3 regions of the Aeromicrobium sp. EU05-FHT14F07 genome follow, and region 1 is predicted to be linked to each of the others. Evidence: predicted binding sites of a transcription regulator. Region 1 holds the regulator's gene; each other region holds the start of a gene.
The links. The regulator LexA, encoded in region 1, represses DNA repair genes until DNA is damaged. The targets are predictions, from matches to a motif close to TCGAACANNTGTTCGA.
Positions count from the first base shown of each region.

Region 1 (9,501 bases):
GCCGGCGGCACGAAACCTTCGCACGAACTCCGCCCAGGCCTCGATCCAACGCTGCTCGTTGGCCGTCAGGTCGTAGTTCGCCCGGTCCGCGATCTCGCCCTCGTCCTGCAGCACTGAGCGGAGATCCCATGACTGAGGGTTCCAGTCACCGACGGGACGGTTGGTGACGACTGGTTCGATCTCGTCCCAGGCAGCGTACGCCCCGACGTAGGTACCCACGATGAAGACGCGCTCGCGGATCTGCGGCGCCCCGTCCATCCACGGGGGCAGGAGATGTGGCGAGAACACGGCTGGTCGAGAACTTACCTGGTACCCGAGGTCGCGCAACGACCGGATGATCACCTCCCACTCGTGGGCGTGCCGCGGTCCCGCGATGTTGCGGACGTTCTCCAGGAGAACGATGGAGGGTCGGTGCTCCTCGAGGATCCGCAGGATGTTCCAGAACAACGTGCCCCGCGCCTCGTCCATCCCGCGCTGCAACCCCGACTTGCTAAAGGGCTGGCACGGGAACCCCGCAGCGAGGACGTCATGCGGGGGCACCTTAACGACGGGGTCGGTCTCGGGGACGATGTCGCCGGCAACCTCCATGTCCCAGTTGTGCTGGTAGATCTTCGCGGCGGCTTCGTCGATCTCCGAGGCGTAGACGCACTCGCCACCTAGCGAGGAAAGTGCCGCATGGAAGCCGCCGATGCCGGCGAAGAGGTCGATGAACGTGAAGGCGGGCTCCGTTGCTGCCGTGTTCGAGCTCATGTTCGACATCCTAGGTTCGTGTACCGACAGTGGTCGGAGGCTCGCCGACCGCGTCGGCACGCCGCGGTGTGCTGGCCCGAGACCCGCGCACCGCGACGCGCAGCGCCTACTTCTTGCGCTCGACGACGGTCGTACGCGGGTTGCGCGCAGCCGTCGCCTTAGTAACGTACCGACCGGTGATGGCGCTACGCGCCCGACCGCCACTGCTCTTTGCCTTGGGCATGGTTCTCTCCTTTCTCTACTCGGGGGTGGTTTCCGAGCAGAGACCGAAGACGTGCCATGATGCTGTTTCCTCGCTAGAGAGAGCACGCGGCTTCGGCCTCTGCTCGTCGGGCCCGGTGTTAGCGCACCGGGCCCGACGCATTTGTCAGCTGCAGCCGCTGGTGCTGCCGCAGCCCTCGCAGACGTGGCAGGAGCCGGCGGGACGCATCTTCGTGCCGCAGGTCATGCACAGGGGCGAGTCGACGGCGGAGCCGGTGATGACCTCGAGGAGCTCGGCCGACGTGTGCGCCGTCTTCGGGGCGGGCTTGGCCGTGTCGGCCTGGGCCTGCGCCGCGGTGACGTCGGCGGGGACCTCGGTGGTGGCGGCCTCGGCGGTCGCCGCCTCCTTCAGGGTCTCCGGCTGAGTCTCGACCAGCTCCGCAGCCGTCGAGCCCTTGCTGATCGGCTGGTGGCTGCCCGTGTCGAGGTAGCGCTGGCGCTCCTCGGCCGAGTGGATGCCGAGCGCCGACCGCGTGTCGAAGTCGAGGTAGTCCAGCGCCAGACGACGGAAGACGTAGTCCATGATCGACTGCGCCATGCGGACGTCGGAGTCGTCCGTGAGGCCCGCCGGCTCGAACTTCAGGTTCGTGAACTTCTGCACGAACGTCTCCAGCGGCACGCCATACTGCAGGCCGATCGAGACCGCGATCGAGAAGGCGTCCATCACACCGGCCAGGGTCGAGCCCTGCTTGCCCAGCTTCAGGAACAGCTCGCCGAGCTCGCCGTTCTCGTGCGCACCCGACGTCATGTAGCCCTCAGCGCCACCGACGCTGAACGACGTGGTGATCGACTGACGCGACTTCGGCAGACGGCGACGGATCGGCTTCTCGACAACGACCGTCTTGACCTCGGGGGTCGTCTCGGAGGTCGCGGCGGCCGACGTCTTGTCGTCCTGGCTCTTCTGCGAGGACAGCGGCTGGCCGACCTTGCAGTTGTCGCGGTAGACGGCGAGCGCCTTCAGGCCGAGCTTCCAGCCCTGGAAGTAGACGTCGGCGATCTCCTCGACCGTGGACGTCTCCGGCATGTTGACCGTCTTGGAGATCGCGCCGGACAGGAACGGCTGGGCCGCCGCCATCATCCGCACGTGGCCCATCGGCTTGATCGCGCGGTCGCCCACGGCGCAGTCGAAGACCTCGTAGTGCTCGGTCTTCAGGCCGGGAGCGTCGACGACGTGACCCTTCTCGGCGATGTACTCCATGATCGCCTCGATGGTCTCGCCCGTGTAGCCGAGCTTCTTCAGCGCGACCGGGACCGTCTGGTTGACGACCTGCATCGAGCCGCCACCGACGAGCTTCTTGAACTTGACCAGCGAGAAGTCGGGCTCGATGCCCGTCGTGTCGCAGTCCATCATGAAGCCGATGGTGCCGGTCGGGGCGAGCACGGACGCCTGGGCGTTGCGCCAGCCGTTCTTCTCGCCGATCTTGAGGTTGTCGGCCCACTGCTTCGTGGCCTCGCGCTGCACGGCGATGTCCATCGAGTGCAGGGTGCGGATGTCGTCGTTCGCGGCCAGGTGCTTGCGCATGACCCGCGTGTGGGGGGCGGCGTTCTGCTGGTAGCCGTCGTACGCGCCGACCACGCCCGCCAGCTCGGCCGAGCGACGGTAGGACACACCGGTCATCAGCGACGTGATCGACGCGGCGAGTGCACGGCCGCCGTCGGAGTCGTACGCCAGGCCCGAGGCCATGAGCATCGCGCCGAGGTTGGCGTAGCCGATGCCGAGCTGACGGTAGGCCTTCGTGGTCTCGCCGATCGCCTCGGTCGGGAAGTCGGCGAAGCAGATCGAGATGTCCATCGCGGTGATGATCAGCTCGACGCTCTTCACGAACCGCTCGACGTCGAACGTCGTGCCGTCCTCGGAGAGGAACTTGAGCAGGTTCAGGCTGGCCAGGTTGCAGCTGGAGTTGTCGAGGTGCATGTACTCGGAGCACGGGTTGGACGCGGTGATGCGGCCCGTCTCCGGCGTGGTGTGCCAGTCGTTGATCGTCGAGTCGTACTGGATGCCCGGGTCGGCGCAGGCCCACGCGGCCTTCGCGACCTTGCCCCACAGCTCCTTCGCGTCGATCTCCTCGATCACCTCGCCACTGGTGCGCGCACGCAGACCGTAGGAGGTGCCCTCCTCGACGGCGCGCATGAAGGCGTCGTCGACGCGGATCGAGTTGTTGGCGTTCTGGTACTGGACGCTGGTGATGTCCTCACCGCCGAGGTCCATGTCGAAGCCCGCGTCGCGGAGCACGCGGATCTTCTCCTCCTCGCGCTCCTTCGTCTCGACGAACTCGACGATGTCCGGGTGGTCGACGTCGAGCACGACCATCTTGGCCGCACGACGCGTCGCGCCGCCGGACTTGATGGTGCCCGCGGACGCGTCGGCGCCGCGCATGAACGAGACCGGACCGGAGGCGGTGCCGCCGGAGGAGCGGAGCAGCTCCTTCGAGGAGCGGATGCGCGACAGGTTGAGGCCGGCGCCCGACCCACCCTTGAAGATCAGACCCTCCTCGCGGTACCAGTTGAGGATCGAGTCCATCGAGTCGTCGACGGCGAGGATGAAGCAGGCGCTGACCTGCTGCGGGCTCGACGTGCCGACGTTGAACCAGACGGGGCTGTTGAAGCTGAACACCTGGTGCAGGAGCATGTGGGTCAGCTCGTGCTCGAACACCTCGGCGTCGGCGTCGGTGGCGAAGTAGCCGTGCTCCTTGCCGGCCTTCGTGTAAGTGAGCACGACGCGGTCGAGCAGCTGGCGCAGGCTCTGCTCGCGCTCACTCGACCCCACCGCGCCACGGAAGTACTTGGTGGTGACGATGGTGGAGGCGTTCACGCTCCAGAAGTCCGGGAACTCCACGCCACGCTGCTCGAAGACGGTCTCCCCCGTCTTCCAGTTGGTCTGCACGACGTCGCGACGCTCCCAGGTCACGGCGTCGTAGGGGTGGACACCCTCGGTGGTGTACACGCGCTCGATGGTCAGACCCTTGCCCTTCCGTGCACGCGCGCGCCCGGACTGTGCCCGGCTCGTCGATCCGTCGACCGTCTCCGTCATGAGATTGCTCCTGTGGTCTCGCTGAGGGTGTGTGAAGGGTGTGCCGCGTGGGCCCGATGCTCAGGCCGTGCTGCTGTGGTGCGTGCGCTCGCCCCCGAGGGCGAGCAGCAGATCAGGGGTGGTGCGTCGTGCTGTCGTGCTGGGCTGGTCCGTCGCGGTGGGCGGTGTGCTCGGCGAGCTCGCCGTCGGCGGCCCGAGCCATGAGCTCGGCGATCTCGGCGGCGAAGTCGTCGACGGAGTCGAACGCCTTGTACACGCTCGCGAACCGCAGGTAGGCGACCTCGTCGAGACACTTGAGCGGCTCGAGGATGGCCAGCCCCACCTCGTCCGCGGCGATCTCGGCCGCCCCGCTCTCGCGCAGCGCGTCCTCGACCTGCTGGCCGAGGCGTGCGAGGTCGTCGTCGGAGACGGGGCGACCCTTGCACGCCTTGCGGACGCCCGCGACGGCCTTCTCGCGGTTGAACGGCTCGGTCGCGCCGGAGCGCTTGAGCACGGTGAGCTGCATCTGCTCGATCGTCGTGAACCGCTTCTGGCAGTTCCCGCACACGCGGCGTCGCCGGATGGCGCCGCCGTCGTCGGCCACGCGCGAGTCGAGCACGCGCGTGTCGCCGTCCTTGCAGAAGGGGCAGTTCATCGTGCTCTCCTCTCCGTGGTCTGATCTGTCCGGACGACCTGGGTCGTCGTGCCGTCCGCCTGGGGACGGAGCTGGGGATTCCTGGTGGATTCCCCGCGATTCCTGTGGGTAACTGGTCGTTCTCTGTGGGACTAGATGTGGAGAACTACATCGGTGTAATCACTAGATGTAGTGGCTACGGTACGCCTCGGCACCAGGTCGTGCAAGCCAGTCAACCGATCTGGTCCGACAAATCTGCAGGCCTCGCGTTTGCGCAGGTCAGCGCCCTGCGCGGCGGCACCGGGCGCGTCCGGGAGGGCGTGTCGCGGCATCCTCCACGACCGGATCCGTGCATTCTGTTCCATCTCGGAACAGGAGCGAGCAGGATGGCGTCATGACGATCCGCCTGAACCCGTACCTCAACTTCCGCGACCAGTCGCGCGCGGCACTGGAGCTCTACCACTCCGTCCTCGGAGGCGAGCTGACCATCGCCACCTTCGGCGACTACGGCATGAGCGACGATCCCGCTCGCGCCGACCTGGTCATGCACGGACACCTCGTGTCCGACGCGGGCCTGGACATCATGGCCTCCGACACGCCCCCGGGAGGCGACGACCCCGTGGTGGGCACCGCGATCAACATCGCGCTCACCGGCGACGACGAGCGCCTGCGCGACTACTTCGACGGGCTCAGCGAGGGCGCGGAGGTCGTCGTGCCGCTGGGCCCCGCTCCGTGGGGCGACGAGTTCGGCCTGCTGAACGACCGGTTCGGTGTGGCCTGGCTGTTCAACGTCGCGTCGTCCTGACCGGGACGCCTACGCCGTCGTCCGCACGCGCAGGTACGCGAGGGCGGCGTCGACGAGGTCGTGCGCGGCCTGGCGACTGCGGACGGCGTTGGCGAGTGCCTGCCGCTTGAGCTCGGCCGGCGACGAGCCCTCGGCGCGCACGAGCGCGGCGTCCTCGTCGACCCACCGGGCGAACGTCGAGGTGGTGACCTCGGGGTGGAACTGCCAGGCGATGACCCGCCCGCCGTACGCGTCGTCGACGAAGCACTGCGGCCCGAACCAGGAGTGGCCGAGCACGGTCGAGGTCGGCGGCGGCGTCAGCACGTCCTGGTGGAACTGAGCCCACGGGCCCTCCGGGCAGAGCACCTCGTCGATCGTGTCGATGCGCTTCCAGCCTGCCTCGGCGCCGTCACCGCGGTAGGAGGTGCCGCCGAGGGCGCGCGCGGCGAGCTGGGCGCCGTAGCAGATCGCCATGACCGGGGTGTGCGTGCCGACCGCGACACGCACCATCTCAGACTCCCGCTCGACGACCGGCTCCCACCGCGGGTCGTGCGCGGAGCGCTCCGAGCCGAGCAGGAGGAGCAGGTCGACGCCGTCGGCGTCCCAGTGCGGCGGAAGGTCGTCGCGGTCGAGCCACTCGACGCTGGCGCCGAGCTCCTCGAGTCGCTCCAGCACGTGACCACCGTCGCGGTCGGTGACGTCGGCGACCACGTGGACGACCAGGGGGTGCGCGTCAGGTGCGGAAGCCATGCCCCCATGGTGCCCGACGCGCGGTGCCGGGCGATCGCCTCACTGGTAGACGGGGACCGCCAGGTCGGAACCGAGCTGCAGGTCGCCGGCGCTGGGCAGCGAGTTCATCCGCATGATGTCGTCGACCGTGTCGCGCACGTCGCCCTCGGGGTTCGCCTCGGCGGCGATCTGCCAGAGCGTCTGGCCCTCCTGCACGGTGACGACACGCGTCGCGGGCACGACGCCCGCCTCGTCGGTCGCGACCGTGGAGGAGCCGAGCACGACGGCACCGACAGCCAGGGCCGCGATGACCGCCAGCACCAGCACCAGACGACCGCGACGGGTCAGCCGGACGGGTGCGACAGCGGGGCGACGCAGGGTGCGACGGTCGTACGTGGTGATCGAGATGGTGCTCATGGGGGCCTCCGGGGAAGGAAGAGGATCGTGCGAGGTCTGGTGTGTCGATCGAACGCCTGCCGATGTCATTCGAACGTCGGTCCTCCGCAGGCGGTTGCTCCACGAATCCGGCGAACAGATGTTCGATCGAACACGTGTACGACTGTAGGGGAAGGCGCCGACAAAAGCAGCCCCCTGTCGAACACGATGTCGATCTCCGGCCTGTCATCCCTGGAATTGCAGGGAGAAGTGATCCGAAGAAATGTTCGATGGTGACGCGAGACACGCGCCGTGGACCCGGCGAGCACGCCATCGAGCCTCCTCCAGCGCCCCCTGGGAGGCGCGTGTTCGAACGGCGACACGCTCTCGAACATGTGTTTGTAAACGTCCTCGCGGAGGTCTAGCGTGGTCCCCATGAGCGACGACACCCCAGCCGACGACCCAGCCGCTGACACCGTGGACCCGTCCAGCGAGCCTCCCCGCCGCGGTCGCCCCAAGGGTTCACGCAACTCCGTGCGCGAGCTCCCCGACGGTCCGGTCGACGAGATGACCGGCCTCACCGGACGCCAGCAGAAGATCCTCCACTTCATGCGCGACCAGATCGAGCAGCGCGGTTACCCGCCGAGCATGCGTGAGATCGGCGGCGCCGTCGGGCTGGCCAGCACCTCGTCCGTGGCGCACCAGCTGCGGGTGCTCGAGCGCCTCGGGTACGTCAAGCGCGACCCGAACCGGCCCCGTGCCATCGAGATCTTCCTGCCCGAGGTCGTCAAGGCCCGCCGGACGCTCAGCTCGGCCGACGACTCCGTCGTCGACGAGACGGGCTTCGGCGACCAGCGGCCCGAGGCGACCTACGTGCCCATGGTGGGTCGGATCGCCGCCGGCGGCCCGATCCTCGCCGAGGAGCAGGTGGAGGAGATCTTCCCGCTCCCCCGCACGCTCGTCGGCGACGGCACGCTGTTCCTGCTCGAGGTCCGAGGCGACTCGATGGTCGACGCCGCGATCTGCGACGGCGACTACGTGGTCGTCCGCCAGCAGCCGGTCGCCGAGAACGGGGAGATCGTCGCCGCCATGCTGGACGGCGAGGCGACCGTCAAGACGTTCCAGCGCAAGGACGGCCAGGTCTGGCTGCTCCCGCACAACGAGGACTACTCCCCCATCGACGGCACCCACGCCACGATCCTCGGCAAGGTCACGACCGTCCTGCGTCGCCTCTGAGTCCTCACCCGCCGCTCGTCGCACGGACGCAGGCCCCGCCCCACGAGGGGTGGGGCCTGCGTGCGTGTGGGGCGCTCACCCGTCGAGCCGCCTCAGCGCACCGAGCACGGCGTCACGGTCGGTCGTGCGCCACAGCGGCGGCAACGATGCGGCCAGGAAGCTGCCGTACCGCGCGGTGACGATGCGCGGGTCGAGGATCGCGACCACGCCGCGGTCGTCGGTGCGGCGGATCAGCCGGCCCGCGCCCTGTGCGAGGAGCAGGGCGGCGTGGGCTGCGGCCACGCTCATGAACCCGTTGCCACCCCGCTTCTCCACCAGACGCTGCCGCGCGCTCATCAGCGGGTCGTCGGGCCGCGGGAACGGCACGCGGTCGATGACCACCAGTCGACAGGTGTCGCCCGGGAGGTCGATGCCCTGCCAGAGCGACAGCGTGCCGAACAGGCTCGTCTCCTCCTCCGCGGCGAACCGGCGCGTCAGCTCCGACAGGTGCGCGTCGCCCTGGCAGAGGATCTCCCGGCCGGGCAGCCGCCTGCGTACACCGTCCGCCGCTGCCTCGGCAGCTCGACGCGACGAGAACAGGCCCAACGTGCGGCCACCAGCAGCCTCGAGGAGCGCGGCGATCTCGTCGAGCTGGGCGTCCGTGATGCCGTCGCGACCCGGCGGCGGCAGGTGCCGCGCGACGTAGAGGATGCCCTGGCGCCGGTAGTCGAACGGCGAGCCGACGTCGAGACCGGTCCAGCGGTCGGCGTCCTCGCGCCACAGGCCCACCGAGGCCGCCACCGGCTCGAAGCCGCCACCGACGGTCAGCGTGGCACTGGTGAGGACGACGGTCTTCTCCTCGAACAGCTTGTCGCGCAGGCTCCCCGAGACGTCGATGGGCGCCACGTGGAGGACCGGACCGCGGGTGTCGGACATCCACAGCACCTCGGTCTCGCGCAGCGACGCCATCCGGTCCGCGACGAGCCGGATCTCCTCCAGCCCGGCCTTCGCCTGCTGCCGTGCGGCGTCGCCCTCGACCTCCGCCTTCTCGCGCGGGAACGCGGACAGGGACGCGCGGGCGGCGTCGCGCACCCGTGACAGGGCCTCGTGCAGCTCGTCGACGACGTGGTCGATGCGGCCCGGCTGGACGCCGGTGAGAGCCGCCGCGAGGGCGTCGCCGGCGTCGCTGAGGTCGTCGGTCTCGCCGTCGGTGTAGGGCCGACCGCGCCGCGCGGCTCGTTCGACGATGGCGGGGTCGAGGTCGGCGGTGGCGGCCTGCGTGACCCGCGCGGCGAGCTCGTGCGCCTCGTCGACGACGACGGCGTCGTACTCGGGCAGCATGGGCACGCCGTCGATCGCGTCGATCGCGAGGAGAGCGTGGTTGGTGACCACGACGTCGGCGGTCGACGCGGCCTCCCGGGCGAGCTCGACGAAGCACTCGGCGGCGTGGGGGCACCGCGTGGCACCGAGGCACTCGCGGTGGGTGACGCTCACCTGTCGCCAGGCGCGGTCGGTGTGCGACGGCGCGGACTCCCGGTCGCCGTGCGACCCGTCGCCACTCCCCCGCTGGGTGGCGAGCTCCTCCGCCCACTCCCGCAGCTCGAGCACCTCGGCACCGAGGGTGCCCTCGGGCACGTCGACGAGGGTGCCCTGGTCGTCGGGCACGCCCTCGCGCACCCGGTGCAGGCACGCGTAGTTCGAGCGTCCCTTGACGACGGCGTAGCTCGGTGTCGTGCCGAGCAC
Region 1 is NZ_JBYTCR010000035.1:686-10,186, reverse strand. It holds gene AC3WRM_RS18150 (DNA cytosine methyltransferase) at 1-750, opposite strand, end outside; gene AC3WRM_RS18145 (vitamin B12-dependent ribonucleotide reductase) at 1,118-4,042, opposite strand; gene nrdR (transcriptional regulator NrdR) at 4,155-4,676, opposite strand; gene AC3WRM_RS18135 (VOC family protein) at 5,050-5,460, shown strand; gene AC3WRM_RS18130 (type 1 glutamine amidotransferase) at 5,470-6,189, opposite strand; gene AC3WRM_RS18125 (LysM peptidoglycan-binding domain-containing protein) at 6,229-6,585, opposite strand; gene lexA (transcriptional repressor LexA) at 6,979-7,779, shown strand; gene AC3WRM_RS18115 (ATP-dependent DNA helicase) at 7,855-9,501, opposite strand, start outside.

Region 2 (9,501 bases), on a different contig from region 1:
AGGAGGTCGAGCGGACCGTCCTGGGCGGTCTGTCCGACGCCGAGGCCGAGACCTTCAGGGCGCTGCTGACCCGGGTGGCCGGGGGCGGTGCCGACCCGTCGATCTGTTCGGGCGGCGTCCCGGAGTGCTGAACGGCGGCCTCGCCGTCACTGGTACGTCACGAGGTCCGGCCGTGGATGCACGTCGCGCCAGGTCTGCGGCACGGTGAGCATGGGCTCGTCCTCGTCGAGAAAGTTCTTCCAGCCCCAGTGGACGCCCTGCGGGGAGCCCTGACGGATCGTGTTCCAGGTGCCGGTCTTCGCCCCCGGCGTGCCCTGGCCGTCGACGTGGACCACTGTCGAGAGCTCCGGGTGGCCGACGTCGAGCGTGCTGCGGTCGCGGATCATCGACGTCGAGAACTGGTGGAGCACGAACAGCTTCTGGGGCAGCCGACGCTCGCGGGTCAGCTCGGCCAGCCAGTCGGCGACGGCGTTGACCTCGGAGGCCCGGACCGACCCGATCTGTGCGAGGTGCTTCTGGTCACGCGCAAGTCGCCACTCGGGGTCGAGCGCGAGCCCGACGTGCGGGTGCTCCAGCAGCGAGCGGTAGCGCTTGGCCTGCGTGAGGAAGTCGGTCCGACCCGGTTGCAGGTCGATGACCACGTACTGGCCGGCCTTCTCGGCGGCCTCCACGAGCGGCTCCAGGTCGGCGACGCTGCTCTCTGCCGAGTAGTCGCCGTCGTCGCCCGCCGAGGAGGAGGCGACGGTCGCGATGATCTCCAGCGCCGGCACCACGGGCTGGTCCGACAGCTTCTGGTACTGCTGCGCCAGTCGGGCGGCGCGGCGCACCGTGGCCGTGGTGTCCTGCTCGCCGAGCAGCCCGAGCGAGGGGGTTCCGGGGTGGCCGTACAGGGCGACCACGTGGCGCCCGGGGAACACCAGCAGACCGCCCCCGGGCTGGGTCAGGTCGCGGCGCACCGCGGTGACCTCGTAGCCCAGCCCGCGCCGGAACATCCTCCCGACGCCGACCACGGGTGCCTCGGGCTGCTCACGCAGGGCACGGATCGCCCGACGGTCCGCGCGCGGGTCGCCGCCCTTCACGCCGACGACGGTCGCGCCCGCAGCCCGGGCGGTGCCGACGGAGGCGAGGTCGGTGCGCGGGGCGTGGACGAGCACGACCACGTCTCGCCCGTCAGACGAGGTGCGGGGCACGCGGGCCACGGCGCGGTCGACGTCGGCCTGGTCGTCGCCGACGAGACGACGTCCGGGCAGGTCGGGCCAGTCGGCGTCCTTCGGCCCGACGGCGAGCGTCGTACGCACGCCGAGACGGTCGAGCTCACCGCGCGTGGTGGGTCCGACCAGCAGCATCGGGACGCCGAGTCGTTCGGCGACCTTCACGGACCGTTGCTGCGACCGGGCGCTGCGGGCCGACACGACCGCCACCGCCGACCGCTCGAACAACCGCCGCGAGGTGCCCACGGCGTTCTGCGCGGGCGTGTGGCCGGCCACGACGTCGATCGCGCGCGACGGCGTGCGGAACGTCGCCGTCGCGTCGCCGTCCCCGTCGTGACCGCCGGTGCAGGCGGTGAGCAGGAGGAGCGACGCGGCGAGCACGGTGGCGCTGCGTGTGACCCGAGATCGCATACTGCGACGGTAGCCCCGGCGCCACGTCGGCCCCGGCTCGGGTGCGCGCAGGTACCCTCGCCTGGTGATCAGCGCAGCCGTGACGTCCGCTCTCGTGCAGTCCGCCAGCTCGACGGGTCCGGACAGCGGTCTGGCTGGTCTGACGGTCGACCTGATGGAGAAGCTGGGCCTGTTCGGTGTCGCCCTCGCGGTCGGCGCCGACAACATCTTTCCCCCGATCCCGAGCGAGATCATCCTGCCGCTGGCGGGCTTCGCTGCCGCGCAGGGCACGTTCAGCCTCGCGGGCGCCCTGTTCGCGACCACGGCGGGCTCGGTCATCGGCGCGGCGATCCTGTACTGGCTGGGCCGCGCGTACGGCCGTGAGCGGACGGTGTGGGTGTTCGAGAAGGTGCCGCTGCTGAAGGTCAGCGACCTCGAGCGGACGGAGGCGTGGTTCGCGAAGCACGGCACGAAGGCGATCTTCTTCGGTCGGATGGTGCCGATCTTCCGCAGCCTGATCTCCCTGCCCGCCGGCGTGGAGCGGATGTCGTTCGGCCTGTTCCTGACCCTGACCACGGCGGGCAGCCTGATCTGGAACAGCATCTTCGTGGTCGCCGGCTACCGGCTGGGCGAGAACTGGGAGCAGGTCGAGCCCTACGCCGACACGTTCCAGAAGCTGGTGATCCTGGCGGTGCTGCTCGTCATCGCCGTGTTCGTGGTGGTGCGGGTGCGCCAGCTGCCGCGGTACCCGCGTCGTCGTCCGCGTCGCCCCCAGTGAACGACGGTCCAGCGACTGACGTGCCCGCGAGCGACGGCCCCGTGACGGCGCGACGGATCGCGTCGCTGCTGCCGTCGGCGACGGAGATCGTCTACGCCCTGGGCCTGCAGGACCGACTGGTGGCCGTGACCTTCGAGTGCGACGAGCCGGTGGCGGCGCGGTCGGAGCACCGGGTGGTGGTGACGGGCGCGGACACCAGCGGGTGGACGCCGGCGGAGATCGACTCCTACGTCCGCGCGCGTCGGGCCGACGGTGTCGACCTGTACACGCTCGACGAGGGTGCTCTCGCCGACGTCGACCCCGACCTGGTGCTGACCCAGGACCTGTGCCGGGTGTGCGCGCTGCCGACCGACCGGGTCGACGAGGCGTTGGCGCACCTCGGCTGCCGTGCCGACGTGGTGACGCTCGATCCCCACACGCTGGATGACGTGTTCGTGTCGGTGGAGCGGGTGGCGGCTGCGGCTGGTGTCGTCGACTGCGGCCGTGCGGTGGTGGCGGGCCTGCGCGGGCGTCTGGCGGAGGTCGAGGCCCGGGTGGCCGACCGACGTCGCCCGCGCGTGGCGGTGGTGGAGTGGGTGGACCCGTTGTTCACCGGAGGTCACTGGATCCCCGACCAGGTGGCGGCGGCCGGCGGCGATCCGGTCGGTATGCACGCCGGGACGCCGTCGGGTCCGTCGGGCTGGGACGCGCTGCGGGCGGAGCGTCCCGAGGTGGTGCTGGTGGCACCGTGCGGCTTCGGCCTCGACGGCGCCGCCGAGCAGGCCGAGGTCGTCGTGCGGGAGCTCCCGGACCCCCAGGTGTGGGCGGTCGACGGCAACGCGGTCGTCGTGCGACCCGGTCCGCGACTCGTGGACGGTGTCGAGGCGTTCGCGTCGGTCCTGCACCCGGAGGTCTTCGACCAGTCCGCACTGGTCCGTCGAGTGCGGTAGGGCGTCAGCCGGCGCGGGTGTGCCGGGGGTGGGACTTGGTGCGGGTGCGCAGGGTGCGGTGGGTCTGGTGGGTGTGGGGGTCGATGGTGAAGAACCCCTGATGGACTGCCGCGTGCTCCCCCACCGCTACGCGCCTTGTGTGGGGGGACCCCCAGTCTGGGACACAAACCGATCAGGTTGGCGAGGTCGGTGGCGGCGCCCTCGGACCAGTAGGCGATGTGGTGGTAGCCGGCTCGCGCTCGTTCCTCGCGCTCGGCGCACAGCTCGCTGGCGCTCGCTGAGGACCGGCTGCCGGGCTTCGCCCGGTTGGCTCACTGTGCGGTGGGTGCGGCCGACGTCGAGGGTGGCGTGTCTGCCGGCGGTGAGGATGGGGGTGAGGTCGGCATCGCAGAGCATCTGCTGGAGCTGGGCGGGGCCGATGGTCCCGAACCCGGCGAGCTCGGCGGTCGCGGTGCTCGCGTCGTCGGCGAGGTCGGTGAGGTCGGCGGTGAGCGTGACGTGTGGGCGCACGCCCTTGTCCTGGGGCAGGCCCGAGGCCAGCACGGAGGACAGCAGGGTGTCCAGCGCTGTCACGCGGCGGACGCTGACGGGGCGCTCGTCCTCGGCGCATGTGGGTGCGGACAGTGACTGCAGGACGGTGTGGAACTTGGCGCCGGTGTCGGCGGGCAGGAACCCGGTGAGGTGGACGCCGTCGCCGACGGGGGTGAGGGTGATGTCGTGGCGGTCCATGCCCTTGATCCAGGCCTCGTCGAGGTCGTCGGGGTGGGCGACCTCGCGGAGCTTCTTGACGGCCTTGCGGACCTGGACCGGCTCGGCGTCTGCTGCAAGGCGCAGCATCCAGTCCATCGAGCGTTCCACGACCATCGGGTCGATGTGCTTCGCGGCGTAGCCGAACGCGTCGACATGGTCGAGCGAGACGGCACCGGCGGTAGCGAGGTCAGCCAGGTCGGGCATGTCCCGCAGGGTCCGACCGGAGCGGACCAGCTGAGAAGCCTGCTTGCCGTCGAGGTGCAGCTGGTCGCGCAGCCAGTTCTTCAGGCTCGAGCAGCCCTCGGCCTCGAAGTCCCGGTGCTCGTCCATCTCCGCGACCAGGGCGACCTTCTCCGCGTCGATCGCGTTCGAGAGTCCCTGCAGCAGCCGCAACGCGTCGGTGGTCGTCGGGTAGGTGCGCAGCTCGGCAGCGACGGCCTCGAGCCGGTCGACGAGTGCGGTGCTGGACATGCCCCCATGATACCGAACACACATACGAAAGAACACGGACCAAGGCCCTGCTTTCAGCGAGGCCAAGGTCACCGGGTGCCGACCGACCGCGACCGTCGTAGCCTCGGGACATGACCTCCTCCGCACTGCCCGACGTCCCCACGCAGCTCTTCATCGGCGGCTCCTGGCGGGACGCGAGCGGCGGTGCGACCTTCGCCGTCGAGAACCCTGCCGACGGCTCGACGCTCGTGGAGGTCGCGAACGGCACCGTCGACGACGGCAAGGCCGCCATCGACGCCGCCGTCGCCGCGCAGCCCGACTGGGCGAAGGTCCCGCCTCGCGACCGGGGCGAGATCCTGCGCTCCGCCTTCGAGACCGTCGTCGACCGTGCCGACGAGCTCGCCACGATCATGACGCTCGAGATGGGCAAGCCGCTCAGCGAGAGCCAGGCCGAGATCACCTACGGCGCGGAGTTCCTGCGCTGGTTCTCCGAGGAGGCCGTGCGCGTCTCGGGCCGCTACTCGGTGGCCCCGAACGGCGCGACCCGTCTGCTCACCCTCAAGCAGCCCGTCGGTCCGTGCCTGATGATCACCCCCTGGAACTTCCCGCTCGCCATGGGCACCCGCAAGATCGCGCCCGCGATCGCCGCCGGCTGCACGATGGTGGTGAAGCCCGCCGGCCTCACTCCGCTCACCATGCTGTGGCTGGCGAAGGTGCTGGAGGAGTCGGGCGTCCCCGAGGGCGTCCTCAACGTGGTGACGACGAAGAGCACCGGCGAGGTGATGGAGCCGATCATCCGGGACCCCCGTCTGCGCAAGCTGACGTTCACCGGCTCCACGGAGGTCGGCCGCAGCCTCGTCGAGCAGAGCGCGGAGGGGCTGCTGCGGGTGTCGATGGAGCTCGGCGGCAACGCCCCGTTCCTCGTCTTCGCCGACGCCGACGTCGATGCGGCGGTCGAGGGCGCGATGCTCGCGAAGATGCGCAACATCGGCGAGGCGTGCACGGCGGCCAACCGGTTCATCGTCCACGCCGACGTCGCCGAGGAGTTCTCGACGAAGCTCGCCGAGAAGATGGGGGCCCTGAAGATCGGCCCCGGCCTCGAGGACGACGTCAAGGTCGGCCCGCTCGTGGAGGAGAAGCAGCGCGACAAGGTCGCCGAGCTCGTCGACGACGCCGTCGACCAGGGCGCCACCGTCGTCACCGGGGGCCAGGTGCCCGACGGTCCCGGCTGGTTCTACCCGCCGACCGTCCTCACCGACGTGCCGCTGTCGGCGAAGGTGGCCACGGAGGAGATCTTCGGCCCGGTCGCCCCCGTCTTCACCTTCACCGACGACGACGACGCGATCCGCATGGCCAACGACACCGAGTACGGTCTCGTCGCCTACGCCTTCACCACCGACTACGCCCGCGCCGTGAAGGTCTACGAGGGCCTCGAGACCGGCATGGTCGGCCTGAACCAGGGCATCGTCTCGAACCCGGCCGCCCCGTTCGGCGGCGTCAAGGCCTCCGGCTTCGGCCGCGAGGGCGGCGCCGAGGGCATCGAGGAGTACCTGGAGACGAAGTACGTCGGCCTCGGCGGACTCTGACGCGGATGGACGGCGCTGCGGTGGCGGCCGGTCGTCGTCACTCGGTGGGTCTGCGACGAGGTGGCACCGTCGTGGCCGCAGGTCGCCCCGGGTCGCAGGAATGCTCCGTCGAGGGATGGAGCGGCATCGTGGCCGTCGCGGCTGGGAACGTCCACGCAGCCCGCAACACGGGCCGGTCGCACACGGTGGGCCTGTGCGCCGACGGCACGGTCGTGGCGACCGGCTGGAACGGCGACGGCCAGTGCGACGTCGCGGGATGGGAGGACGTGGTCGGCGTCGCGGCCGGGTGGCGACGCACTCTCGGTGTCACGTCCGACGGTCGGGTCCTCGCTGCCGGTCGGTGGGAGGACAGGGCGTGCGAGGTCGACGCGTGGCGCGACGTCATCGCCGTCGCGGCCGGTGACTGGCACTCCGTCGGGCTGCGGTACGACGGGACGGTGGTCGCGGTCGGCAACGACACACGGGGCCAGTGCGACGTCTCCGGCTGGCGTGGCGTCCGCTCGGTGTCAGCGGGCTACCTGCACACGGTGGCGGTGGACCACCAGGGACGAGTGCTGGCCACGGGCGACGTTCGCTGCGGTGTCACCGAAGTTGCCACGTGGCGTGACATCGTCGAGGTGAGCGCCGGAAGCCTGCACGTCCTCGGCCTCGACGCCGGGGGCCGGGTGCACGTCGCGGGCGCAGCGAGGTCAGACCATGCCGACGTCGAACGATGGCGTGATGTCGTCGCTGTGGCCGCCGGCGCCGAGCACAGTCTCGGTCTACTCGAGGACGGACGCGTCGTGTCGACCGGCTCGGCGGCGGATGGTCGGCGGGCGACGACCGCGTGGACGCTCTAGACGCTGACGTCCGCCCGCCGCTCGTCGGCTCGCCGCGGGCCCCGGCCGGACTGGAACTGCTCGACGTACAGACGGGCGTAGAGGCCACCGGCGGCGAGCAGCTCGTCGTGGGTGCCCTGCTCGACGACACGGCCGTCCTCGACGCCGAAGATCACGTCGGCATCGTGGATGGTCGACAGGCGGTGGGCGATGGCGATGGTCGTGCGGTTCGCGCGGGCGCGTTCCAGCGCCTGCTGGACGAGCCGCTCGGTCTCGGTGTCGAGGGCCGACGTGGCCTCGTCGAGGATGAGGATGCGGGGGTCGGCGAGCAGCACGCGGGCGATCGCGAGACGCTGCTTCTCACCGCCCGACAGCCGGTAGCCGCGCTCGCCCGTCACGGTCTCGTACCCGTCGGCGAAGCTGAGGATCCGGTCGTGGATGTTGGCGTCGCGGGCAGCCTGCTCGATCTCCTCGGCGCTCGCGTCGGGTCGGGCGTAGGCGAGGTTGTCGCGGATCGTCCCGTGGAACAGGTACGGCTCCTGGGTGACCATGCCGACCGCGCCGGTGACCGTGTCGAGGGTCAGGTCGCGCACGTCGTGCCCGTCGATCAGCACGGCGCCGCGCGTGACGTCGTAGAAGCGCGGGACCAGGTAGGTGGCGGTCGTCTTGCCCGACCCCGACGGCCCGACGATGGCGGCCAGCTGACCCGGCTCGACGCGCAGCGACACGTCGCGCAGCGCCCACGCGTCGGTCGGCACCGGTGCGGCGACGCCGTCCGGCCGGTCGATGCGCACGGTCGAGTCGCCGAAGCGGTCGCCGGTGCGGCCACCGCTGAGCGAGCGCGGCTCGGGGTAGCGGAACCAGACGCCGCGCATCTCCACCTCGCCCCGCACGGTGGGCAGGGTGACCGCGCCAGGCTTCTCGACGACGGCGGGCCGGAGGTCGAGGTACTCGAAGATGCGGCGGAACAGGGCGAGCGACGTCTGCACGTCGAGGGTGACGCGCATGAGCTGCAGCAGCGGCATCTGGAGCCGGGCCTGCAGGGTCGTGAAGGCGACGAGCGTCCCGGCGGTGAGCGTGTCGGCCCCGCCGGGCAGGCTGCCCGTGATCATCAGTCCTGCCAGCAGGTAGATGAGCGCGGGCGTGATCGCGAAGAACGTCTGGACCGTCGCGAAGAACGTGCGCCCGGTCATCGCCTGCGCGACCTGCAGCCGCGCCTGCTCCCGGTTGGCCTCGCGGTAGCGCTCGGTCTCGGACTCCGCGCGGCCGAACACCTTCGAGAGCAGGATGCCGGAGACGCTCAGCGACTCCTCGGTGATGGCCGTCATCTCCGACAGCGACTCCTGCGTGCGGCGGGCCAGCTTCTGGCGTCGTCGACCGACCCGCAGCTGGATGGCGATGAACGCCGGCATGAGCACCAGGGTCAGGACCGTCAGCTGCCACGACAGCAGCACCATCGAGATGACCGCGGCGACGACCGTCACCGTGTTCTGCAGGATGGTCGTCGCGGTGTCGGTGAGGACGGTCCGCACACCGGCCACGTCGTTCGCGAGCCGCGACTGGATGGCACCGGTCTTCGTGGCCGTGAAGAAGGCCAGCTCCATCGTCTGCAGGTGCGCGAACAGCTGGCTGCGCAGGTCGGCCATCGCGGAGTTGCCGATCGTGGCCGTCAGCCAGTTCTGCCCGACGGAGATCAGCGCGGTGACGAGCGGAATGAGGCACATGAGGCCGACGAGGCGCCCGAGCAGGCCGAGGTCGGCGGGACCGCCGTCGGTGGGGAAGAGCGCGTGGTCGAAGACGGCGCGGGTGAGGAACGGGATGACCGACGTCAGCGCGGCGCCCGCCACGACGGCGGCGCAGACGAGCACCAGCTGCCTGCGGTACGGCCGCAGCAGGGAGGCGATGCGTCCGAGCACGGGACTGTCCGCGGCGGCCACCTCCTCCCGCGACAGGTGCGTGACCTGGGCACCCCGTGGCATCAGGCGTCGACTCGCGACAGCTGCAGCTCCTCGCGCACGGTGACCAGCTCGGGGGTGCCCCACACGCCGACGTCGGTGCGCAGCATCGCCCAGAGACGCAGGGTGTCGGCGTCGGGGACGAGGGCGGTGTCGACGGACAGCTCGAACGGCGTGGGCCCGTCGCCGGCGACGCTGGCGGCGGCGGCCAGGACCTCGCCGTCGGGCGAGACGAGCTTGACCGTGAGCACGCCGCCGCCGGGCAGCGCGATCTTCTCGCGGGTCGTGGCGGTCCCGGTGACGGTGAGGGTGCTGATGGAGGCCATGTCCTGAGCCTAGGCCGTCAGCCCTCGGCGAACATCTCTGGCGAGTCGGCGCACGGCCTGGTCAGGTGGGGGCATGGGACGGTGGCTGGTGCTCGGTGGGACGGCATGGCTCGGCCGCGAGGTCGCGCGGACCGCGGTGGAGCGGGGGCACGACGTCACCTGCCTGGCTCGTGGCGAGAGCGGTGGGGTCGTCGACGGCGTGCGCTGGGTGCGGGCCGACCGCGACGGTCCTGGCGCGTACGACGAGGTGGTGGGGCCGTGGGACGCCGTCGTCGACGTCGCACGCCAGCCCGGCCACGTGCGGTCGG
Region 2 is NZ_JBYTCR010000007.1:54,829-64,329, forward strand. It holds gene AC3WRM_RS08395 (MarR family winged helix-turn-helix transcriptional regulator) at 1-131, shown strand, start outside; gene AC3WRM_RS08400 (hypothetical protein) at 147-1,622, opposite strand; gene AC3WRM_RS08405 (DedA family protein) at 1,687-2,379, shown strand; gene AC3WRM_RS08410 (ABC transporter substrate-binding protein) at 2,421-3,308, shown strand; gene AC3WRM_RS08415 (DUF222 domain-containing protein) at 3,435-4,529, opposite strand; gene AC3WRM_RS08420 (NAD-dependent succinate-semialdehyde dehydrogenase) at 4,640-6,094, shown strand; gene AC3WRM_RS08425 (RCC1 domain-containing protein) at 6,100-6,933, shown strand; gene AC3WRM_RS08430 (ABC transporter ATP-binding protein) at 6,930-8,891, opposite strand; gene AC3WRM_RS08435 (YbaY family lipoprotein) at 8,891-9,193, opposite strand; gene AC3WRM_RS08440 (NAD-dependent epimerase/dehydratase family protein) at 9,267-9,501, shown strand, end outside.
Region 2: the regulator LexA is predicted to act here: its motif matches at 4,542-4,557, upstream of AC3WRM_RS08415 (DUF222 domain-containing protein).

Region 3 (9,501 bases), on a different contig from region 1:
CATCACGCAGCTCGCCCGTGCGGCGGGCATCCACCTGGTGCTCGCCACGCAGCGACCCAGCGTCGACGTCGTCACCGGCCTGATCAAGGCCAACGTGCCGAGCCGCCTGGCGTTCGCCACGAGCTCGCTCGCCGACAGCCGGGTCATCCTCGACCAGCCCGGAGCCGAGAAGCTGGTCGGCCAGGGTGACGGTCTCTTCCTGCCGATGGGCGCGAACAAGGCCATGCGCATGCAGGGTGCCTGGATCACCGAGGCGGAGATCGCGGAGGTGGTGAAGCACTGCAAGGAGCAGCTGCAGCCCAGCTACCGCGAGGACGTCACCGCCCCGGCGCAGGCCGCGCGCGACCTCGACGACGACATCGGCGACGACCTCGACCTCGTGCTGCAGGCCGTCGAGCTGGTCGTCACCACGCAGTTCGGCTCGACGTCGATGCTGCAGCGCAAGCTGCGGGTCGGCTTCGCGAAGGCCGGACGCCTCATGGACATCATGGAGAGCCGCGGCGTCGTCGGGCCCAGCGAGGGCTCCAAGGCGCGCGACGTGCTCGTGAAGCCCGACGACCTCGACGACGTCCTGGCGTCGATCAGCGCAGGATGAGGTGATGGCCGTGAGCACCGAGCGTCTCGAGCCGCTCCAGGACGAGGTCGTCGACGACCCGCCGTTCGAGATCCGACGTCGCGCGCTGCTCTACCTGGTGGTCGGGCTCGCCGCACTGGCCGTGGGTGCGGGCTTCGGCTTCCTCGCCTGGGAGCGCGACGACACCGCCCTCTGGGTCCCGGGCGGTGTCCTGCTCTTCCTCGCGCTCACGGTGCTGCAGGGGGTGCGCGACGCTCGCACGCCGCTGTTCGTGGCCGACGCGCACGGGGTGCGGATGCGCGACGGTGACGGCTGGGTGGGTCTGCTGTGGAGCGAGATGGCCGACATCCGGGTCGAGCCGCGCGACGGTCTGCTCGACCCCCGGGTGAAGGTGATCAGCCCCGACGGTCGACGCATCCACACCGCGCCGCTGGGTCTCGGGACCACGGTCTCGGTCGAGGAGGCTCGCGAGGAGATCGCCCGTCGACGCGGTGGGGCATACTGAACCGTCCGTCCCGCGAGCGAGAGGCACCCATGGAGCCGGCCCACGCCAGCCACCAGCAGGACCCCCAGCACGTCCCGAGCAACCTGAACATCGCCAACGCCCTCACGGTCGTACGCATCCTGGGTGTGCCGCTGTTCGGCTGGCTGCTGCTCACGCAGGACGGCCAGGACGTCTCGACGCGCGTCTGGGCCTGGGTCGCGTTCGCCCTGCTGATGGTCACCGACCGGATCGACGGCGACCTCGCCCGCAAGCACAACCTGGTCACCAACTTCGGCAAGCTGGCCGACCCGATCGCCGACAAGGCCCTCACCGGCATGGCGTTCGTCGGTCTGTCGATCATCGGCGTCCTGTGGTGGTGGGTGACCGTCGTCCTGCTCGTGCGCGAGTGGGGGATCACCCTCATGCGGTTCGTGGTGAAGAAGTACGGCGTCATGCCCGCGAGCCAGGGCGGCAAGATCAAGACGACGCTCCAGGCGCTCGCGATCGGCGGCTACGTCCTGCCGTTCGAGCTCTGGGACAACACGGCGAGCGACGTGCTGCGCTGGGTCACGCACCTCCTCATGGCCGCCGCCCTCGTCATCACGGTCGTCACGGCCGTCCAGTACGTCCGTGACGCGATCGTCCTGCGACGGGACGCGAAGAGCGCGGCGTGACGCCGCTGCCGGCCGCGGTCGAGGTCGTCCGGCTCCTGCGCGAGCGGGGCGAGACGATCGCCTGCGCGGAGTCCCTCACCGGGGGCCTGCTGTGCGCGGCCCTGGTCGACGTGCCGGGCGCGTCCGACGTCGTCGTCGGCGGAGTCGTGTCGTACGCGACGCGGGTCAAGCGCGACGTGCTCGGCGTCGACGCCGGGCTCCTGGCCGAGCGCGGTGCCGTCGACCCGGGCACGGCCGTGCAGATGGCCGACCACGTCCGGCGCCTGCTCGACGCGGACTGGGGCCTCTCGACGACGGGCGTGGCCGGCCCAGGACTGAGCGAGGACAAGCCGGCAGGAACGGTCTTCGTCGGTCTCGACGGGCCCGGCCACCGCCTGCAGTCCGAGCCGCTGCACCTCGACGGTGACCGCGACGCCGTCCGTCGGGGGACGGTCGGTGCGGCGTTGTCGTCCTTGGTCGCTAGGCTCTGTGAGTAGGACGGGTCTCGAGGCCGGGGAATCACCTCCGGACGAGCGACGTTGATCCTGACGTGACCCACGCGGAGGAGGTGGACCATGACCGCCATGAGGCAGCTGGTCGGTGAGGTGCTGCGCGCCCGCCGGGTCGCCCAGGGGCTCACGCTGCGCGACGTGTCCGCCAAGGCGCGGGTCTCGCTCGGCTACATCTCCGAGGTGGAGCGCGGGCAGAAGGAGCCCAGCTCGGAGCTGCTCGCAGCCCTCGCCGCCGCGCTCGACGTCCCGCTGAGCAAGGTCCTGCTCGACGTCAGCACGCTGCTGGCCATCGAGGAGGCCACCGACCTGGCGAGCGTCTCGTCGATCGCCCCCGGCGAGGTGTCGGCCTCCGCGGCCTGAGCCGCCGACCGACCACCCCGCCGGGCCGGCTCGTCACGTGTGCCGGTCCGCGTTCGCCTCGACGATCGCCCGGATCCAGTCGGACAGTCCCGGCGCCAGGGCCTCGTACCGTGCTCTGAACCGCTCGTCACTGGTCGTGAACGTGACGACGCCTCGCTGCAGTGCGTGGTCGGCCTCGTAGAACCGGTTCAGCTCGGCTCGATGGTCCTCCGCGAGCGCGTCGGCCCGCTCGGAGCCGGGCTGCACCCCGGCCGTGAAGGCCTCGACGAGCCGTCGCTCCAGCGCGTCGGTGCGCTCCTTGACCTCCTGCCAGTCCTCCTTCGTCCAGGACCGCGTGCGCTCCTGGCTCTGCGCCCACGCCGGGGTCTCGCCCCAACGCTCCTGCGCCTCGTCCCGGTACGCGGGGTCCCACGACTCCCCGAAGACCTCCAGCTGCTCCTCGGGCGTCAACCTGATCCCTGACATGTGTGCCTCCAGCTCTCGTTCGATGGCCGCCACGAGCCCCTGCATCCGGGTGAGCTGCTCGCTGAGCAGCCGGTGCTGGTCTCGCAGGTGGTCGGCCGGGTCGGTGTCACCGTCCAGGAGGGCGGTGACGTCGTCGAGCCCGAACCCGAGGTCGCGGTAGTAGAGGATGCGGGTGAGCCGCTCCACGTCGTCGGCGTCGTACAGGCGGTAGCCCGCCGCACTCCGCTCGCTCGGCTCGAGCAAGCCGATCTCGCCGTAGTGGTGCAACGTCCGCACCGTCACGCCGGCGAGTCGGGCCAGCCGGCCGACCGTGTAGAGGCCGTCCTCCATCGTTCTCCTCCTCGTCCTCGGGATGGGTTCGTCGACCACCCTGCAGCCTCACGCCGCGTGAGGGTCAAGCCTGGCATCCGTGGCACCGACCCCGCCTGCCATGCTGGCGGGCAGGACGCACGACGAACAGGGGGCAGCATGGGTGCGACGACAGGTTCCGCGGTGGTCTCGCGGTGAACCCGTCCGACTGGGGTCTGCGCCCGCTGGTGCTCGGCGACGTCGACGCCGTGCACGCCGTGTACTCCGATCCCGAGACCTGGCGGCACTTCCCGGAGGGCGTCTTCACCGACCGTGGGCGCAGCGTCGCCCTGGCGGAGCGGGCCGAGCGCGACTGGCAGGAGAGCGGCCTGGGGGAGTGGGCCGTCACCGTGCGCGGTGACGTCGTCGGGACCGGTGGGGTGACGCCCCGCGGCGGCTGGTGGAACCTGGGCTTCCGGCTCGCCCCCAGCGTCTGGGGCCACGGCCTCGGCACGTGGGTCGCGAGCGTCGCCGTGGGGGCTGCGCACCGCACGCAGCCCGACTGGCCCGTCGTCGCGCGCTCGATGGAGACGAACCCGGCGTCGGGGCGCGTGAGCGAGCAGGCCGGCCTCGAGCGGGTCCACGTCGAGCCGTGGGCCGACGGCCCGGCCCGCATCATCCACGCCGACCGTCCGCTCGACCGTCGGCTGCTCGCGGAGATCGTCGCGCTGGGTTGACGGCTGGGTTGACGGCTGGGCTGACGGCCCCCAGGCAGGTGGCAGGTGTCGCGTGGCATGCTGGCCGCGATGAGGCACAGCGAGTTCTGGGAGCGGATGACCCTCCACCTCGGCCCGGGGTACGCCCGGGTCTGGGCCGCCACGCAGGTCATGGCCGAGCTCGACGGCCGCACGGCCAGCGAGGCCCTCGAGGCCGGCGTCGACCCCAAGGTGGTGTGGCGAGCCGTCCACGCCAGCCTGGAGCTTCCGGCCCGCGAGCGCTGAGGCGGCTGCTCTCACGGGCGCCGCACAGGAAGGACACGGCGGGCGCCGAAGCTGCCCGACCATCGTGGAGGTCCACGGGCCGAGCGGTCCGACGAAGGAGCCACGATGAGCACCACGGACACGATCCGCCGCCACGACGTCGACGACACCGTCGAGCACCCGACCGCGCCGCAGACGGTCGTGCTCGCGCAGCACGACGATGAGCAGGCCGAGCCGAGGTCCGGGCGCCCACGCCGCCGGCCTGCCGCCGTCGCCGCCGGCGCGGTGGTGCTCGCCGCCGCCCTGTTCGGCGGCGGCTTCGCCACCGGCCACGCCGTCGCCGACCAGGGCTCGACGACCTCGCCGGGCACGACCTCCCCGGGTGGTCCGACCGGCCAGGGCGGCGCCGGCGGTCCGATGGGGCAGGACGGTCAGCTTCCGACCCCGCCCGACGGCCGGCTCGCACCCCCGTCGCAGGACGGCACGGGCACGGACGGCCTCGGCCAGGACCCGTCCGGCAGCACGTCCCAGGACGACGCCTCCACGTCCGGGTCCTCCGTGTAGGACGCACGACCCTCCGCCCGACACGCATCGTCCGCCAGCCGGCACCCGAACGCAGATCCCTGCGCCCGCGCCGCGCCCCACTGCCGGCCCCATCGGTGGATTCGCACCCTCAAGAGCCCTCCTGAGGTTGAGGATCCACCGATAGCGGCGTGGCGTCGGAAGGGTTCGTCCTTCGGGTGGCCCTTGCGGAGACGAGCTCCAGCGCCAGCCGAGGCAGCGCAGCAGCAAGGTCAGACCCCCTGCGGCAGCGCAGCGGCAAGGCCACGGCAGGCGACGCAGCAGCACGACACACCACCCCACCGGCGTGTCGCACGCACTCGAACAGGTGTTCGTACTACGGTGGTGGACACGGTTGACGCGAAGGGCGTCGCTGTCCACAGGCGGGGTCGACGAGGCTCCAGATGTCTGAGGCGGCCCCTAGCGTCGTAGACGACCGGCCACCCACCGAGCAGAACGGACCAGCGCATGCCTCCCAAGTCCCCCCTCGCGCCCGTCACCGCCGTGACGAGCGACCAGCGCGAGAAGGCGATCGACAACGCGATCGCCCAGATCGACCGCAACTACGGCAAGGGCGCCGTCATGCGCCTCGGTGAGAAGGGCCGGGTCCCGGTCAGCATCATCCCCACCGGCGCCACCGCCCTCGACATCGCGCTCGGCATCGGCGGCCTGCCGCGCGGGCGCATCGTCGAGATCTACGGCCCGGAGTCCTCGGGCAAGACCACGGTCGCGCTGCACGCCGTGGCCAACGCCCAGAAGGCCGGCGGCGTCGCGGCCTTCATCGACGCCGAGCACGCGCTCGACCCCGACTACGCGCGCAAGCTGGGCGTCGACACCGACGCGCTGCTGGTCTCCCAGCCCGACTCCGGCGAGCAGGCGCTCGAGATCGCCGACATGCTCATCCGCTCCGGCGCGCTCGACATCATCGTCATCGACTCCGTCGCCGCCCTCGTGCCCAGGGCCGAGATCGACGGCGAGATGGGCGACAGCCACGTCGGCCTCCAGGCCCGCCTCATGAGCCAGGCGCTGCGCAAGATGACCGGTGCCATCAACGGCTCCGGCACCACCGCCATCTTCATCAACCAGCTGCGCGAGAAGATCGGCGTCATGTTCGGCTCGCCCGAGACCACCACGGGCGGCAAGGCGCTCAAGTTCTACGCCTCGGTCCGCCTCGACGTGCGCCGCATCGAGACGCTCAAGGACGGCACCGACATGGTCGGCAACCGCACCCGCGTCAAGGTCGTCAAGAACAAGCTCGCGCCGCCGTTCAAGCAGGCCGAGTTCGACATCATGTACGGCCAGGGCATCAGCCGCGAGGGCAGCCTCATCGACGTCGGCGTCGAGACGGGCATGGTCCGCAAGGCCGGCGCCTGGTACACGTACGAGGGCGACCAGCTCGGCCAGGGCAAGGAGAACGCCCGCCAGTTCCTCAAGGACAACCCCGACCTCGCCGAGGAGCTCGAGAAGCGCGTCAAGGAGCACCTCGGTGTCGGCGCCCAGCTCGACGAGGAGGTCGACGACGTCGACCTGCCGGCCACGGAGTTCTGATCGTGGTCGGGGGACACGAGCCGCCGGCGCCGACCGACGCACCGCGTGACGTCCAGCAGGACCCCGACGCCGACGTCGAGTCGGTCGCCCGGACCATCCTGCTGAACAAGCTGACCGACTCGCCACGCAGCCGCGCCGAGCTCGCCGAGGCACTCGCCCGCAAGCACGTGCCCGACGACGTCGCCACCCGCCTGCTCGACCGCTTCGAGGAGGTCGGCCTCGTCGACGACGCAGCGTTCGCGCGCGCCTGGGTCGAGTCACGCTCGCGCAGCAAGGGGCTCGCCACCAAGGTGCTGGCCCTCGAGCTGCGGCGCAAGGGCATCGCCGACGACGTCGCGCGCGACGTGCTCGCCGACGTCGACCCCGACGCCGAACGGCAGGCGGCGCACCGGCTCGTGCAGAAGAAACTGCGCTCCCTGCGCGGTCTCGACGACACCACTCGCATCCGCCGGCTCACCGGCATGCTCGCCCGCAAGGGCTACTCGCCGCAGGTGGCCTTCGACGTCGTCCGCGAGGAGCTCGACGCCGACGACTCCGACGTCACGTGGGACCCGCTGGTCTCCACCTGAGCGACCCGTCGAGGAGCGCGGATCAGCCGCGCTCCTCGACGTCGCGGCGGATGCGCTCGACGATCTCCCGCTCGCTGTCGTAGTAGGACAAGCCCCACTCGGCCACCCGGGCGGCGTACCGCACCTCCTCGACGTCGCCCAGCAGCTCGCGGACGGCCTCGAGCTCACGGCGCCGGTCGGCGAGTCGGAGCAGGTAGTCCTCGAGCATCTCCTGCACGTGCTCGGCCGACGTCAGGTGGCCCATGAGCAGACGCAGCGCCACCGGGTGCTTCAGCACCGGGAACGGGTCGTCGACCGGGGCCGACAACCAGCGCTCGACCTGGCTGCGTCCTTCCTCGCTGATCCTGAACCGACGGGTCGTGCGGCGGCCCTCGACGTGCTCCACCGCGTGCACGAGGTCGCGCTCGAGCAGCTTGTCGAGCTCGGTGTAGATCTGGCTCATCGCCGGCGACGTCCAGTAGAACTTGAGGGTGCGGTCCGCGCGCTGCTTCAGCTCGTAGCCGGTCAGTCCCGTGGTCTGCGACATGTCGTCGAACGCCAGCAGACCGAGCAGCGCGTACGAGGTCATCGACAGGTTCACGGCCTCACCCTACTGAGCGGTTCGCCACACTCGGCCGGGCGACGCAGACAGCGTCGCTGTCAGCGTCCTAGACTCGCGCGCATGCCCAGCACCCTCGACGTGTACCAGAAGATGTCAGCGCTCCCGCAGGGCAAGCGCCTGTTCTCGATCTTCTACGGACAGAAGGCGCCCTACTTCGCCTCGATCCACCTGCGGGTGCAGGAGATGAAGCCGCACTTCGCGCAGATCACCATCCCTAAGCGCCGCAGCGTGCAGAACCACATCGGGACCGTGCACGCGATCGCCGCGTGCAACGGTCTCGAGGCCGCCATGGGCCTGCTCGCCGAGGCGACCTGCCCGAGCGACCACCGTTGGCTGCCCAAGGGGATGGACGTGCAGTACCTGGCGAAGTCCGCCGGCGACCTCGTCTGCACCGCCGAGTCCGACCCCGAGGCGTGGGCCGACGGTCCCGACGTCCCGGTCCGCGTCACGGCGGCCCTGGAGGACGGCACGGTCACCGTCGCCGGGACCATCCACCTCTGGGTCACGCCGAAGAAGCGCTGACAAGGTCAGGTCAGTTCGGGTTGGACGTCTGGACCTGTCCGGCCACGATCCGTACCGAGCCTGCTCCGCTGCCGCTCAGCCGACGCTCCAACATGGTGGCGATCCAGGTCAGGATCAGGTTGAGTGCGATGTAGATCGCCATGAGGACGATCGCCACGGCCAGGTAGTTGTTGAAGGTGCGCCAGAGCTCTCGTCCCGCGAACGTCAGACCGGGTGCCAGGATGTAGAAACCGAGACTGGTGTCCTTCAGGACGACGACGCACTGGCTCACGATTGACGGCAGCATGATCCTCACGGCCTGTGGCAGCAGCACGATCCTCATCACCTGCGTCTTGCGCATGCCGAGGGCGTACGCCGCCTCGGCCTGGCCGTGAGGCACGGCCTGGATGCCTGCGCGAAACACCTCCGCCAGCACTGACCCGTTGTAGAGGGTCAGGCCGAGGACCAGCGGGAGGAGCGCGCCGATCGGGAACCCCTGCAGAGACCAGAAGAAGATGATCAGCATCAGGAGCGGCACGGCGCGAAAGAACTCCACGACGAGCCACGCTGGCCAGCGGAGCCAGCCGTGGTCAGAGAGCTTGCCCACCCCGAGGACAGTGCCGACGAGCACGGCCGGCACGATCGCCATGACGCTGATGAGCACGGTCCAGCCGAGCCCCTCCAGCAGAAGTCGCATGAGAGCAGGCGTCACGAACGGCTCCCACTGCGCCGCGGTGAACTGGTCCTCGGCCTCGAGCTTCCAGATGATGATCGCCGCGATCCCGAGCAGGGCGAGCATCGTGAGAACCGCGATGATCCGGTGACGACGACGGGCGCGCGGGCCAGGGACGTCGAAGAGCACGGCGGTCATCGGCTCGTCACCGCCCATCGACGCTCGAGGCGATTCGCCCCGAAGGAGATGACCTCGACGATGAGCACGTAGCCGAGGGCGATGCCGCCGAACAGCCACCAACGGTCCGCCGGGAAGTCACGGATGCCTCCACTGAGTCGAAAGGTCGCCTCGGCGATGCCGAAACCCGAAGCGAGAGAGGTGTTCTTGGTGAGGGCGATGAAGACGCTGGCCAGCGGCGGCACCGTGACACGGAAGGCCTGCGGCAGGACCACCTGCGTCATCGTCAACCCGAAGGGCATGCCCAGCGAGCGCGCAGCCTCTGCCTGTCCCACGGCTACGCCGTTCACGCCGGAGCGGATCGCCTCGGCGACGAACGCGGACGTGTAGACGCCCATCGCGAGCGACACCATGACGAAGAACCCGAAGTCGATACCGATGGGTGGCAGGCCGTAGTAGGTGAGAAAGATGAGCACCAGCAGCGGCGAGTTCCGGAACACGGTCACGTAGGAGACGGCGGCACCGCGCAGTACGCCGATGGGGCACACGCGAGCG
Region 3 is NZ_JBYTCR010000005.1:161,356-170,856, forward strand. It holds gene AC3WRM_RS07110 (FtsK/SpoIIIE family DNA translocase) at 1-595, shown strand, start outside; gene AC3WRM_RS07115 (hypothetical protein) at 600-1,079, shown strand; gene pgsA (CDP-diacylglycerol--glycerol-3-phosphate 3-phosphatidyltransferase) at 1,109-1,732, shown strand; gene AC3WRM_RS07125 (CinA family protein) at 1,729-2,208, shown strand; gene AC3WRM_RS07130 (helix-turn-helix domain-containing protein) at 2,287-2,583, shown strand; gene AC3WRM_RS07135 (MerR family transcriptional regulator) at 2,617-3,378, opposite strand; gene AC3WRM_RS07140 (GNAT family N-acetyltransferase) at 3,552-4,073, shown strand; gene AC3WRM_RS07145 (DUF3046 domain-containing protein) at 4,143-4,337, shown strand; gene AC3WRM_RS07150 (hypothetical protein) at 4,443-4,880, shown strand; gene recA (recombinase RecA) at 5,346-6,425, shown strand; gene AC3WRM_RS07160 (regulatory protein RecX) at 6,428-6,994, shown strand; gene AC3WRM_RS07165 (PadR family transcriptional regulator) at 7,017-7,574, opposite strand; gene AC3WRM_RS07170 (hotdog fold domain-containing protein) at 7,656-8,117, shown strand; gene AC3WRM_RS07175 (amino acid ABC transporter permease) at 8,128-8,967, opposite strand; gene AC3WRM_RS07180 (amino acid ABC transporter permease) at 8,964-9,501, opposite strand, start outside.
Region 3: the regulator LexA is predicted to act here: its motif matches at 5,198-5,213, upstream of recA (recombinase RecA).